3 regions of the Pseudomonas cannabina genome follow, and region 3 is predicted to be linked to each of the others. Evidence: predicted binding sites of a transcription regulator. Region 3 holds the regulator's gene; each other region holds the start of a gene.
The links. The regulator FliA, encoded in region 3, starts transcription of late flagellar genes. The targets are predictions, from matches to a motif close to CTAAAGTTTNNNNNNNNNNNGCCGNTAA.
Positions count from the first base shown of each region.

Region 1: a site for FliA is predicted at 1,337-1,364, ahead of BLT55_RS09635 (methyl-accepting chemotaxis protein). Genes of this name have one in related genera too.
Region 2: a site for FliA is predicted at 2,492-2,519, ahead of BLT55_RS10170 (methyl-accepting chemotaxis protein). Genes of this name have one in related genera too.

Region 1 is NZ_FNKU01000001.1:2,071,012-2,075,235, reverse strand. It holds gene poxB (ubiquinone-dependent pyruvate dehydrogenase) at 1-837, shown strand, start outside; gene BLT55_RS09640 (GFA family protein) at 834-1,256, opposite strand; gene BLT55_RS09635 (methyl-accepting chemotaxis protein) at 1,543-3,459, shown strand; gene BLT55_RS09630 (antibiotic biosynthesis monooxygenase) at 3,630-4,224, shown strand, end outside.
Region 2 is NZ_FNKU01000001.1:2,186,349-2,190,572, reverse strand. It holds gene BLT55_RS10170 (methyl-accepting chemotaxis protein) at 301-2,241, opposite strand; gene BLT55_RS10165 (sarcosine oxidase subunit gamma) at 2,598-3,170, opposite strand; gene BLT55_RS10160 (2Fe-2S iron-sulfur cluster-binding protein) at 3,174-4,224, opposite strand, start outside.
Region 3 is NZ_FNKU01000001.1:2,740,120-2,744,343, reverse strand. It holds gene flhF (flagellar biosynthesis GTPase FlhF) at 1-1,128, shown strand, start outside; gene fleN (flagellar synthesis regulator FleN) at 1,244-2,077, shown strand; gene fliA (RNA polymerase sigma factor FliA) at 2,074-2,814, shown strand; gene BLT55_RS12800 (chemotaxis response regulator CheY) at 3,067-3,441, shown strand; gene BLT55_RS12795 (protein phosphatase CheZ) at 3,461-4,224, shown strand, end outside.

The DNA of each region.
Region 1 (4,224 bases), 670 kb from region 3:
ACTCAGCTCGGTCGGCGCACGCCGTTGGCCCTCGGACTGGTCGGCGGGGTGCGTGAAACGCTGGATGCGCTGCTGCCCAAACTTACCCCGCACAACGACCGCCGCTTCCTCGACAAGGCCCTCAAGCACTACGCCAAGGCCCGTGAAGAACTGGACGAACTGGCCACGCCGACGCCGGACGGTACACCGATTCACCCGCAGTACCTGACCCGTTTGGTCGACGAGCAGGCCGACGCCGATGCGATTTTTACCGTTGATGTCGGCACGCCCACCCTGTGGGCCGCGCGCTACTTGCACATGAACGGCAAACGCAGCCTGCTGGGCTCGTTCAATCACGGCTCGATGGCCAACGCCTTGCCTCAGGCGCTGGGCGCCAAGGCCGAGCACCCGGACCGCCAGGTTGTCGCGTTATGCGGCGATGGCGGCCTGTCGATGCTGCTGGGCGACCTGTTGAGCATTCGCCAGTTGAACCTGCCGATCAAAATGGTGGTGTTCAACAACAGCTCGCTGGGCTTCGTAGACATGGAAATGAAAGCCGGCGGTTACGTGCCCCATGGCACCGATCTGCACGAGACCAATTTCGCCGGTATCGCGCTGGGCGCCGGCATTCTCGGATTGCGCGTAGAAAACGCCGAAGAGCTGCCTGCCGCCCTGCGCAAGGCTTTCGATCACCCCGGCCCGGTGCTGCTCGACGTGGTGACTGCCAAGCAGGAACTGGGCATTCCGCCGAAGATCAAGCTGGCGCAGGCCAAAGGCTTCAGCCTGTACATGATGCGCGCGATCATGAGCGGGCGCGGCAGTGAAGTGTTGGAACTGGCGAAGACCAACTTGCGCTAGTCGCTCTCAGGCGCGTCAACGGCGGGGCAATCAGCGGGATGATTGACCCCGTCATTGATCTTTACCTTGCCCAGCTCGAAAGGATTCACACCTTCCAGACAAGCGACGTTGTACCCGTATTCATTGGGGTTGGAGCGTCGCTGATGGTGGGTGTGAATCCCGCACCTGCCGCAGAAGTAATGCTCGGCGGTACGCGTATTGAATTGATACAGCTTGAGCATGCTCTGCCCGTGAATCACTCGAACCCCATCCTTTGCGACCGACGCGACGATTGCGCCTCTGCGCCTGCACAGCGAGCAGTCGCAGCGTCGCGGATCGACAATACCATTCGGTAAATCCAGCTCGAGCATGATCGCGCCGCAATGGCAGGACGCCTGGTGGACGGGTTTGATGTCAGTAGAACCGACTTGCTTGATCATGAGTTATTTCCTGTGCGTGTTATCAGCCAGCACAAACGCAGAACAATCGTGTGTCACTGCAAATTAAAGCAGACCATCAGGTAAAGCTTGGCACTTCACCGCCGAAACAGTTAAACGGAGGCAAGACCAGCTACGGCAGGCTGAATACCGAATCATCTCTGGTTATAAAAAACGTCACTGTTGAAAGAGCGTTGGGCCATAGATCGTTTTTATAGAAAGTCTGTGAGTCATGAGGTCTGTAATGCTTAGAAATGCTCCTTTGAGTATGAAACTGCTGCTTATTCTGATGTTTCCCCTGCTGGGCTTCCTGGCATTCGCGGGTATTTTCGTCGCCGACAAAAGCGAGACGTTCACCGATAACGGTCGAACCGTCACCGCCACCAGCGCCGCCCGCAAACTCAGTGACGTAGTCACCACCCTGCAGCGCGAGCGCGGCGCCAGCGGCGTGTTCCTGGGCAGTGGCGGCAAGTCGATGCAAGACAAGCTGAAGACCCTTCGTCAGGAAACCGACAAGGCGATCAGTGAGATGCGCACTCAGTCGACCGACGGTATTCCCGGGCTGGAAAGCGTAAGGCGGGCGCTGGAGGAGATGCTTGCGTTGCGTGGCAAAGTGGATTCACTGGCAATCAATAACACTGAATCCGGCGCGCGCTTCACTGACATCATCAAAACCCTTATCGGTTTCAATTATTCGTTGGAAGCCAGTATCGAAGACCCGGAAATTCTCCGCGCACTGAGTTCGCTCAATCAATTCGTCGACATGAAAGAGCGAGCAGGCCGCGAGCGCGTATTGCTCGGCCTTGCCTTCAATCAGAACCGTTTCGATTCTGCGCTGTTGTCACGTTTCAGCCGCAACCTGGGCGAGTTCTCCGGCTACTACGAAGCCTTCCAGCGCTGGGCTCCGGACGTGTTCAAGAGCAAACTGAATGCTGTCCTGCAGAAGCCGGAAGCACTGGAAGTGGCGCGCCTGCAACGCTTGGGTTTCGATACCCCGCTGGGCGACCCGCTGAACGTCAAACCGGAAGACTGGTTCAACCTCTCCACCCAGCGTATCGACATGATGGCTCAGGTAGAAGCAGAGCTGGGGCAGACCGTCACGGGCCTGGCCAGCGATGCGCGCAGTGCCGCTGAAAACAGCCTGTACATGGCAATCGGCACCGTCGTCGTCATGCTGATCGCCGTACTCTGGCTGGCGTCGGTGATCATCCGCAACATCAAGATCGCCGTCGTCGACGTGAATCGCACCCTGATTGCACTGTCCACCCGCGACCTGACCGCCAGAACCTGTTACACCGGCAAGGACGAGTTTGGCGAGATCTCGCGCAATCTGGACAATATGGCGCAACAGATCAGCGAAGTCATTCGCGAAATCGGCAGCGCCACCGCACAGGTGGCCACCGCGGCCGAGCAGTCTTCAGCCGTCGCCTTGCAGACCAGCCAGAACGTGGCACAGCAGCGTCAGGGGACGGATCAGGTCGCCACGGCCATCAGCCAGATGAGCTCGACGGTCAAGGACGTGGCGCGCAGCACCACCGACGCATCGGCCATGTCGCAACGCGTCAACGCCAGCACGATGCAAGGAAAAATCGAGATCGACAACACCGTCACCCTGATCAAAGGCCTCTCGGTCCAGGCTGAACAGACGTCACGGATCATTGACGAACTCAAAGGCGAGAGCGATTCGATCTCCTCGGTCCTCGACGTCATTCGCGGTGTGGCCGACCAGACCAACCTGCTGGCACTCAACGCCGCCATCGAAGCCGCACGCGCCGGCGAGCAGGGCCGCGGCTTCGCAGTGGTGGCCGACGAAGTGAGAAATCTTGCCAAGAAAACGCAGGAATCGACCGTCAGCATCCAGAACATGATCGCCAACCTGCAATCCGGTTCTGACCGCGCCGCAAGCTCCATGCAGGAAACCCTCGGCAAGGCCCAGCAAGGCGCAACCAACGTCGTGCGCGCGGGCGAATTGCTCGAAGAAATCGCCGAAGGCATCGCCAGCATCAGCGACCGCAACATTCAAGTGGCCTCGGCCGCCGAAGAACAAAGCCTGGTAGCCGAAGAAATCCACCGCAATGTTCACGATATCAACGCACTGGTCATCCAGGTCAGCGCCGGTGCCGAGCAGACAGCCGTCACCAGCCGCGAACTGGCTCGACTGGCTGAACAGCAGCAGGGGCTGGTGGGGCGGTTCAGGGTGAGCTGAGGATAGAAAAGGGGGTTTAGAGGCCCGGGAGCGTGAGCTTCCGGGCCTTTTTTGTCAGTGAACCGTTCTGGCGTATGGCTGACCATGCACTATCGTGTAGGTCGGGCCGCCGATGCAGTACGCATGCCATGTGCAAACCGGCTCTCACTTCCCCAACCAGAGCCCAGACCATGTCCGATTCAGTCCCGCCTCCTGCAACACTCCACACCCCTGACAACCCCTCACTGAACGAAGTGGTGACACTGGTCATCAAGCACCGGGTCACGGCCGGGCGTGAAGCTGATTACGAGAGCTGGCTGCGGCGTATTGTGACCATTGCCGGTCAGCAGCCGGGGCATCTGGGCGTTGATGTAATTCGCAGCAAGGACGCTGGCTTACAGATGTTCACCAGTGTGCTGCGTTTTCAATCGACGTTGGTGATGCAGCAATGGCTGGACTCCGACGAGCGGCGCCAGCTTGTGGCGGAGGCTGCGCCTATGCTTGCCGATGGCGATCAGACGCAGGTCAAACCTCACAACGAGTTCTGGTTTACGCCACCGACCGAAGATCGCAGTCCACCGCCGCGCTGGAAGCAGGCATGCGTGTCGTACATGGTCATTCTGCCGTTGACCTTGCTGATTCCGCAGGTGTGGCGGCCGGTGTTTACGCAGGTCTCCTGGCTGTCGGGCTATTTCATCAGCACAGCGCTGGTGACGGTGACCATCGTTTTGCTGGTGGTGTACGTTCTGATGCCCGCGGCGACCCGTTTACTGGCGCCCTGGTTGA
Region 2 (4,224 bases), 550 kb from region 3:
ATCGCTCCCTACGCTCCCTCTGCTCCAGCGCTCGAAGTTATACACAAGTCCTGAAACGCATGGCAGATGTGGCCAAATCCGCAGCATCAGGCGGAGTACAGATCCCTGTGGGAGTGAGCTTGCTCACGAAGAGGCCTGGATGACCGCCGAAGATTTATGTTCACTGTCAGTCCGCCTTCGCGAGCAAGCGAAGCGTCGCCCGGCTCGCTCCCACGAGATGGATGTAACGCTGAGCGCTCATGGGAATGTAGTTCTCTACGTTCTGCGTCGCACGATAGTTGGTCTTGTCGCCGCTACGCGTCAGGTCTTGAACTTGCGCACCAGGCCGTCCAGTTCGCTGGACAGTATTTCCAGGCTTCTGGAGTCGGCGCGGGCCGAGTCCGAGAGGTTGGCGATCAACTGTGCATCGCCATGGATCTGGCTGATGTGCCGGTTGATGTCTTCCGCCACCTGATGCTGCTCTTCGGCGGCGGTCGCGATCTGAGTGTTCATGTCACGAATCACATCCACCGACTCACGGATCTGCCCGAAGCTGCTGCGTGCCTGGCCGATCTTGGTCACGGACTGCTGCGAAACATCCAGACTGGCGTGCATCTGTTGCGCCACCGAGGCAGTGCCTCTGGCCAGATTGCCCAGCAGGCTGTCGATCTCGGCAGTCGAGTCGGCGGTGCGCTTGGCCAGCGCGCGGACTTCGTCGGCCACCACGGCAAAGCCGCGACCCTGTTCACCCGCACGGGCGGCTTCAATGGCCGCGTTGAGTGCCAGCAGGTTGGTCTGTTCGGCGATGGAACGGATGGTGTTCAGGATCGACTGAATACCCGTGCTATCTTTTTCCAGTTGGCTCATATCCTTGGCCGAGCGGGCCAGTTCTTCGCTGAGCTGATCGACACTGCGCACCGCCTCATCGATCTGCCGCTGGCCTTCGCGGGCCTGCTGTTGCCCACTGTCGGCGGAATCGGCGGCCTGGCTGCAGGAGCGGGCGACCTCGTTGGAGGTGGCGACCATCTCGTGGAAGGCGGTCGACACCATGTCCACCGCTTCACGCTGACGCCCGGCCGCTTCGGCCATGTCATTGGAGACGCGGGTGGAGCTGTGTGAGGCCTCGAGAATCTTCCCGGCGGCCTGACCGATATGCTGGATCAGGCTGCGAATCGCGGTGAGGAACTTGTTGAACCAGCCCGCCAGCTGCGCGGTTTCGTCGGTGCCGCGCACGGTGAGGTTCTGGGTCAGGTCGCCCTCGCCACCGGCAATGCCTTCCAGCCCGCTGGAAACACTGTGGATAGGCCGCACGATGACACTGGCAAAACTGGCCCCGACAATCGCGAACACCAGCGCCAGCACCGCAGCGATAATGCCGATCAGCCAGGTCAGGCGGGTGGCCGAGGCCATCACTTCGTCCTGCTTGATCAGGCCGATGAAGTTCCAGCCCAGTTGCTCGGACGGGTAGACGTTGGCCATGTAACGTTCGCCGTTAAGCGTCAGTTCCACCAGCCCGCTGCCGGTTTTCGCCAGCTCGGCGAAACCATCGCCCAGTTCACCCAGTTTCTTGAAGTTGTGCTCCGGCTGTTTGGGATCGACCAGCACCGTGCCGTTCTTTTCCATCAGCATCAGGTAGCCGCTTTCACCCAGCTTGATCTGTTTGACGATATTGGTCAGTTGCTTGAGTGACACGTCGATGTTGACCACGCCACCGGGGTTGCCCAGCTTGTTGGGGATGGCCCGGATGGTGCTGACCAGCACCGCATCGTCGTTGGCCCAGTAATACGCGTCACTGCGCACGGTCTTGCCAGCGTTGGCCATTGCGGTTTTGTACCACGGCCGCACACGCGGGTCGTAGTTGCTCATTTTCGGGTCTTCCGGCGTCATGATGTAGCTGCCGTTGATCAGACCATAAGAGACATAAGAGTAGGCCGGATGGGCCTTGGCGATGCTGGCGAACAGCTCGGTGGCCTGCCTGTCGTTTTCCGACTGCGCAGTGGCGGCTGCGCCCATGTAGTTACGGAAATCGTCGCCTGCGCCGGCAATCAGCGGGTGCGCCGCGATGTAATTGACGTTCTGCGTGATGCCGTCAAAGAACAACTGCATGGCATTGTCAACCTGGCGAATCTCCCGTCCGCTGCTGTCGACAAAGTCGCTGGTCGCCTTGTCACGCAGGTTCACGATCACGATTGCAGCCACGACCACGATGGGCAAGCACGCAATCACTGCGAACGCCCACGTCAGTTTCTGTTTGATATTCATTTGAGCTCCGGAGTGTCCAGTGCTGCCGCACGTGTTGGGCGCTGCATGATTGCAGTCTGTCGCGCCGGACCTTTGCCCGGAGCGTTGTCTTAGGCTCTGTACGAAAAGTGGCTGCGCTCGGTGATGCTGCGTTAAAAACAGGCGCGGAATGCTCATTTACAACCCGTAGACTCCGCTTCCTTGCCTGTTTTTGCCTTGCCTGACCTTCGCTCGCCGACTTTTCGTACAGAGCCTATGGTCTATCAAGAGTGCAACGGCTTGTTTCCGGTATTCTTTAGGCGGGATGGCGGTAACGGGCATGTTTGTCGTTTCTGAGTCAGGGACGCATTGGACGCCCTGACACAGCTATTCATTTCCTACAGGCTGCGCCCATCGAACTCGGCCATGGCGTCCAGCATGGCGTCCTTGAAATACGCCAGCGAAGCGCGATCAAAGAGAATCTGGAAACAGGGCTCGGTCTGCGCGCCAACGTTGATCACGATCACGTTGATCCGCGCTGCCGAAGTCTGCGCCACCGAGCCGGGGCCGAACGCCTGCGGGCGCAGGTCCACACCGCACACTTTGGCCATCACCTGCGCAACGCACGCGCCACTCAGTTGCAGCCAGGCGTGGCTGTCTTCGCGGGGCAGCAGGTAATTGGCGCTGTGGTCCAGCTCCCAGCGGGCTTCTTCATCGGCAATGCGCTGCCCTTGATCGAGCCGACTGCCCAGCAACAGGTATTCGCTCTGCGACAGGCGAGCGACATGACTGCCATCCGGCTGAGTGAAGGCGCGATTCGGCGCCTCGGGCAGGCTGAAGCCGCGTGCTGTCAGGTAGTCCGCCGTTTGCGAACCGCGAAAACCCACGCGCGGCAGGTCGGTCAGGTCTTCCAGCGTGCACAGGGAGGTGGCGTCAAGTTCGACAGGGCGGTCTGTGGTGATACTGGTCATGGTTCAGAGCTCCTGGCGCTGGTTTTCAGGATCGAAGAAAGGCAGTTTCACCACGGTGGCCTGCACCACCACGCCATCTTCGACGCGGATCGGAATCTGCTGGCCGAGTGTGCTCTGATCGAACGCGGCGTACGCCATGCCGATGATCATGCCAAGGGTTTGCGAGTACTCGCAGGAGGTCACGTTACCGCTGATATCGGCGCCCCTGAGCACCAAATGGCCTTCCAGCGGTAGCGGGCTGGCCTTGGGCAGGGTGAAGCCCACCAGTTTGCGCTTTTGCGGCAGAGCCTCAAGGATGTCCACCGAGCCACGGCCGACGAAGAACGGTTTGGTGCGACTGACCGCCCAGCCCATATCGATCTCGCCGGGGTGGGTCATGCCATCGGTGTCCTGGCTGATGATCACATGGCCTTTTTCCAGACGTAACAGGCGCTGGGTCTCGACGCCGAACGGGCGCATGTCGAATGCCTTGCCCGCTTCTGTCAGCGCGTCCCACAGCCTGAGGGCATGCCGCGCCGCAACGTGGATCTCGTAACCGAGTTCGCCGACGAAACCGACCCGCAGCAGTCGCGCTTTTATGCCCGCAATGGTGCCTTGCCGCACGCCAAGATAGGGAAAGCCCTCGGCGGACAGGTCGAGATCGCTGCACACCTGCGCCAGCACCTTGCGCGAATCCGGGCCTGCCACGTTGACCGCCGCGATCGCCGCCGTCACGTTGGTGATGTCCACGTTCAGACGCCACTGCGCGTTCCACTTGAGCATCTGCTGGTAAATACGGTCCACGCCGCTGGTGGTGGCGGTGACGTAGAAATGCTGTTCGGTAAACCGTGCGCACACTCCGTCATCGATCACCACGCCCTGTTCGTTGGTCATCAGCGCATAGCGCGAGCGGCCGATCGGTTGTTTGAGAAACGCAAAGGTGTACATACGATTGAGCAGTTCGGCGGCATCCGGGCCACGCACGTCCAGACCTCCGAGGGTCGAGACATCGATGATGCCGACCTTGTTGCGCACATGCAGGGCTTCCTGCTGCATACAGGCGTCACGTTGCGAC
Region 3 (4,224 bases):
CAGTCGCGCATCGTCTCCGCTCAGGCTGAATTGAACAATCGCAGCGACAGTGATACCTCGGTCAACCTTCAGCTGTTTTCCGGCAAGACCGGCAGCGCTGCCGACACGCACATTGAACCGACGCTCGAAGAGCCGCCACGCCCGTTTGCCTACGCGCCGGCACCTGCCGCAGAGCCTGCTGGCGGCCAGCGCGCCTTTGACTCGATGCGTTCGGAACTGAATGGCCTGCGCGAGCTGCTGGAAGTCCAGCTCGGCTCCCTGGCCTGGAATCAGCTGCAGGGCAGCCGCCCGCAGCAGGCCAACCTGTGGCGCCGTCTGCAACGTGTCGGTCTGTCCGGCCCGTTGTCCCGCGATCTGCTGTCGATGATTCCGGATATCGACGAGCCCCGTCAGGCCTGGCGCATGTTGCTGGCGCACCTGGCGCGGATGATCGCAGTGCCTGACGTCGAGCCACTGGAAGAGGGCGGTGTGATTGCCATGGTCGGCCCGGCTGGCATGGGCAAGACCACCACGCTGGCCAAGCTCGCCGCACGCTACGTGCTCAAGTACGGCCCGCAGAACATCGCGCTGGTCAGCATGGACAGTTTTCGTATCGGTGCTCAGGAGCAGCTCAAGACCTTGGGCCGCATCCTCAACGTGCCGGTCACTCATATCGATCCTGGCCAGTCGCTGGTTCAGGCGTTGGAGCCACTGCTGCGCAAGCGTGTGGTGCTGATTGACACCGCCGGGCTGCAAGCCAGCGATCCGGCGTTGCGCATGCAACTGGAAAGTCTCGCTGGTCGTGGCATCAAGTCGCGTAACTATCTGGTGCTGGCCACTACCAGCCAGAAGCAGGTCCTGACGGCGGCCTATCACAGTTACAAACGTTGCGGTCTGGCGGGGTGCATTTTGACCAAGCTCGATGAAACAGCCAGCCTCGGCGAAGTCCTGAGCCTGGCAATCAGTCACGAATTGCCAGTGGCCTACCTCACGGACGGCCCACGTATTCCTGATGATCTGCACATTCCACGGCGTCATCAGTTGGTCAGTCGTGCCGTGAGTGTGCAGATGCATGATGAGCCTAGCGAGGAAGCGATGGCTGATATGTTTGCTGACCTCTATCACACCCCTGGCAAGAGAGTGGGTTAAGTGATGGATAGTATTGGAATGTCCCTGCATCAAAGGTCTGCCAGGCATTGTTCATTTGTGAATGTGCGGTTCTCTGTGTGGTTTCGGTCTACGCAAGACAAGGTAAAGAAATAACATGGGCAGCATGCATCCCGTACAGGTGATCGCGGTGACCGGCGGCAAAGGTGGCGTCGGTAAGACTAACGTGTCAGTGAACCTCTCACTGGCCCTCGCCGAGCTTGGCCGGCGCGTCATGCTGCTGGATGCCGATCTTGGTCTGGCCAATGTCGACGTTCTGCTCGGGCTGACACCCAAGCGCACGCTTGCCGATGTGATCGAGGGTCGCTGCGAATTGCGCGACGTTCTGTTGCAGGGCCCGGGTGGCGTTCGCATCGTGCCTGCCGCTTCCGGCACGCAGAGCATGGTGCATCTGTCCCCGGCCCAGCATGCCGGTCTGATCCAGGCGTTCAGCGAGATTGGCGACAACCTCGATGTGCTGGTGATCGACACGGCGGCCGGCATCGGTGAATCCGTGGTGAGCTTTGTGCGCGCTGCTCAGGAAGTCCTGCTGGTGGTGTGCGACGAGCCCACGTCGATCACCGATGCCTACGCCCTGATCAAGCTGCTCAATCGCGACTACGGGATGAACCGCTTCCGGGTGCTGGCCAACATGGCCCAGAGCCCGCAGGAAGGGCGCAACCTGTTCGCCAAGCTGACCAAGGTCACCGACCGTTTTCTTGACGTTGCCCTGCAGTATGTGGGCGCCGTGCCGTACGACGAATGCGTGCGCAAGGCCGTGCAGAAACAGCGTGCCGTCTATGAAGCATTCCCGCGTTCCAAATGTGCACTGGCGTTCAAGGCCATTGCCCAGAAGGTTGATACCTGGCCGTTGCCAGCCAACCCGCGGGGTCACCTCGAGTTCTTCGTCGAGCGACTCGTCCACCAGACCAGTGCGGGGCCTGTGCAATGACTGCGAGCGGCTATCAGATGTACAGCAAGAGTTCTCGTAATTCGCAATACGAGTTGATCGAGCGGTATGCGCCGCTGGTCAAGCGTATCGCCTACCACCTGCTGGCGCGTTTGCCGGCCAGCGTGCAGGTGGAAGATCTGATTCAGGCCGGCATGATCGGTCTGCTTGAGGTCTCCACCAAATACGATTCCACCAAGGGTGCGAGTTTCGAGACCTACGCAGGCATTCGCATTCGTGGCGCGATGCTCGACGAAGTGCGCAAGGGTGACTGGGCGCCACGCTCGGTCCACCGCAATACACGCATGGTAAGTGACGCAATTCGCGCAATTGAAGCTAAAACCGGACGTGACGCTAAAGATCACGAGGTTGCGGCCGAACTCCAGTTGAGTCTTGATGATTATTACGGGATTTTGAATGATACCTTGGGCAGCCGCCTTTTCAGTTTCGACGACCTGCTGCAGGACGGCGATCATGAAGGGCTGCACGAGGATGGCGCGAGCGGTTCGCTCGAGCCGTCGCGCGACCTGGAAGACGAGCGCTTCCAGGCCGCGTTGGCCGATGCAATTGCCAATTTGCCGGAGCGTGAGCGTCTGGTGTTGGCGCTGTACTACGACGAAGAGCTGAACCTCAAGGAAATCGGAGAGGTTCTGGGTGTCAGCGAATCGCGAGTCAGTCAGTTACACAGCCAGTGCGCAGCTCGTTTGCGAGGGCGTTTGGGGGAGTGGCGAGCGCGTTGACGGCAGTGCGCGGCATTTGTCGCGCGTTGTCTGCATGCCGGCTGTGCAAAGCGTTACGTGGTAACAGGAAAGACGAGGCAAAGGCCTGTCGGGCAGTGTCTCGATGGGCTTTAGTCGCAGTCTCGATTGTCGTTGTGCCAAGCCCGTCGCCGTTTCGTATAGCTGGGAGTGTGCTGTGCCAGTATTGAGTGAACAGCGTGTTCAGGTGCTGAACGCGTTAAAGACTGCTTGGAGGTCGAATTGGACAAGAACATGAAAATCCTCATCGTTGATGACTTCTCAACGATGCGGCGGATCATCAAGAACCTGTTGCGCGATCTGGGGTTTACCAACACGTCGGAAGCGGACGATGGTCTGACCGCATTGCCGATGCTGCAGAGCGGTGCTTTTGACTTTCTGGTGACGGACTGGAACATGCCTGGCATGTCCGGTATCGACCTGCTGCGTCAGGTGCGTGCGGATGAACGGCTGAAGAGCCTTCCCGTGCTGATGGTCACTGCCGAAGCCAAGCGTGAGCAGATCATCGAAGCTGCTCAGGCCGGGGTGAACGGTTATGTAGTCAAGCCATTCACGGCTCAAGCGCTGAAAGAGAAGATCGAAAAGATCTTTGAACGCGTCAATAGCTGATGCATGCCGTGAGGGCGCTATGGATAACACTGATTCGATGGCCGACTTTGAGTCGACCCTAAAAAGACACGCGCAGGAACTCGTCACCAGCCTTGAAAAAGGCCGTTTCGGCGAAGCTGTGCAGCTGATCCATGAGCTCAACCAGACACGCGACCGCGGCCTTTATCAGGAAGTGGGCAAGCTGACTCGTGAGTTGCACAGTGCAATCGTCAATTTCCAGATCGATCCGCACATGCCTCAGGCCGAAGAGGTGTCGCAGATCACTGACGCCACCGAGCGCCTGTCGTATGTTGTACGGCTGACCGAGAATGCGGCCAACCGCACCATGGACCTGGTCGAGGAAAGCACGCCGCTCATGAACGGTCTGAGTACCGACGCCAAGGCGTTGAGCGAAGATTGGGGGCGTTTCATGCGCCGTGAAATCGGTGCCGAAGAATTTCGCGAACTCGCCAAGCGGGTCGATGGTTTTCTGACGCGTACCGAGAAGGAAACCCACGAAGTTTCCACCCACCTCAACGACATTCTGCTGGCCCAGGATTACCAGGACCTCACCGGTCAGGTCATCAAGCGTGTTACGCAACTGGTCACCGAAGTAGAAGGCAATTTGCTCAAACTGGTGCTCATGGCCAGTCATGTCGATCGCTTCGCTGGCATCGAACATGACGAAGAATCCATCCTTGCTGAAAAAGATCCTAAAAAACATCTCGCCAAGGGTGAAGGTCCGCAGATTCATGCCGATAAACGTGAAGACGTCGTATCCGGACAGGATGATGTAGACGATCT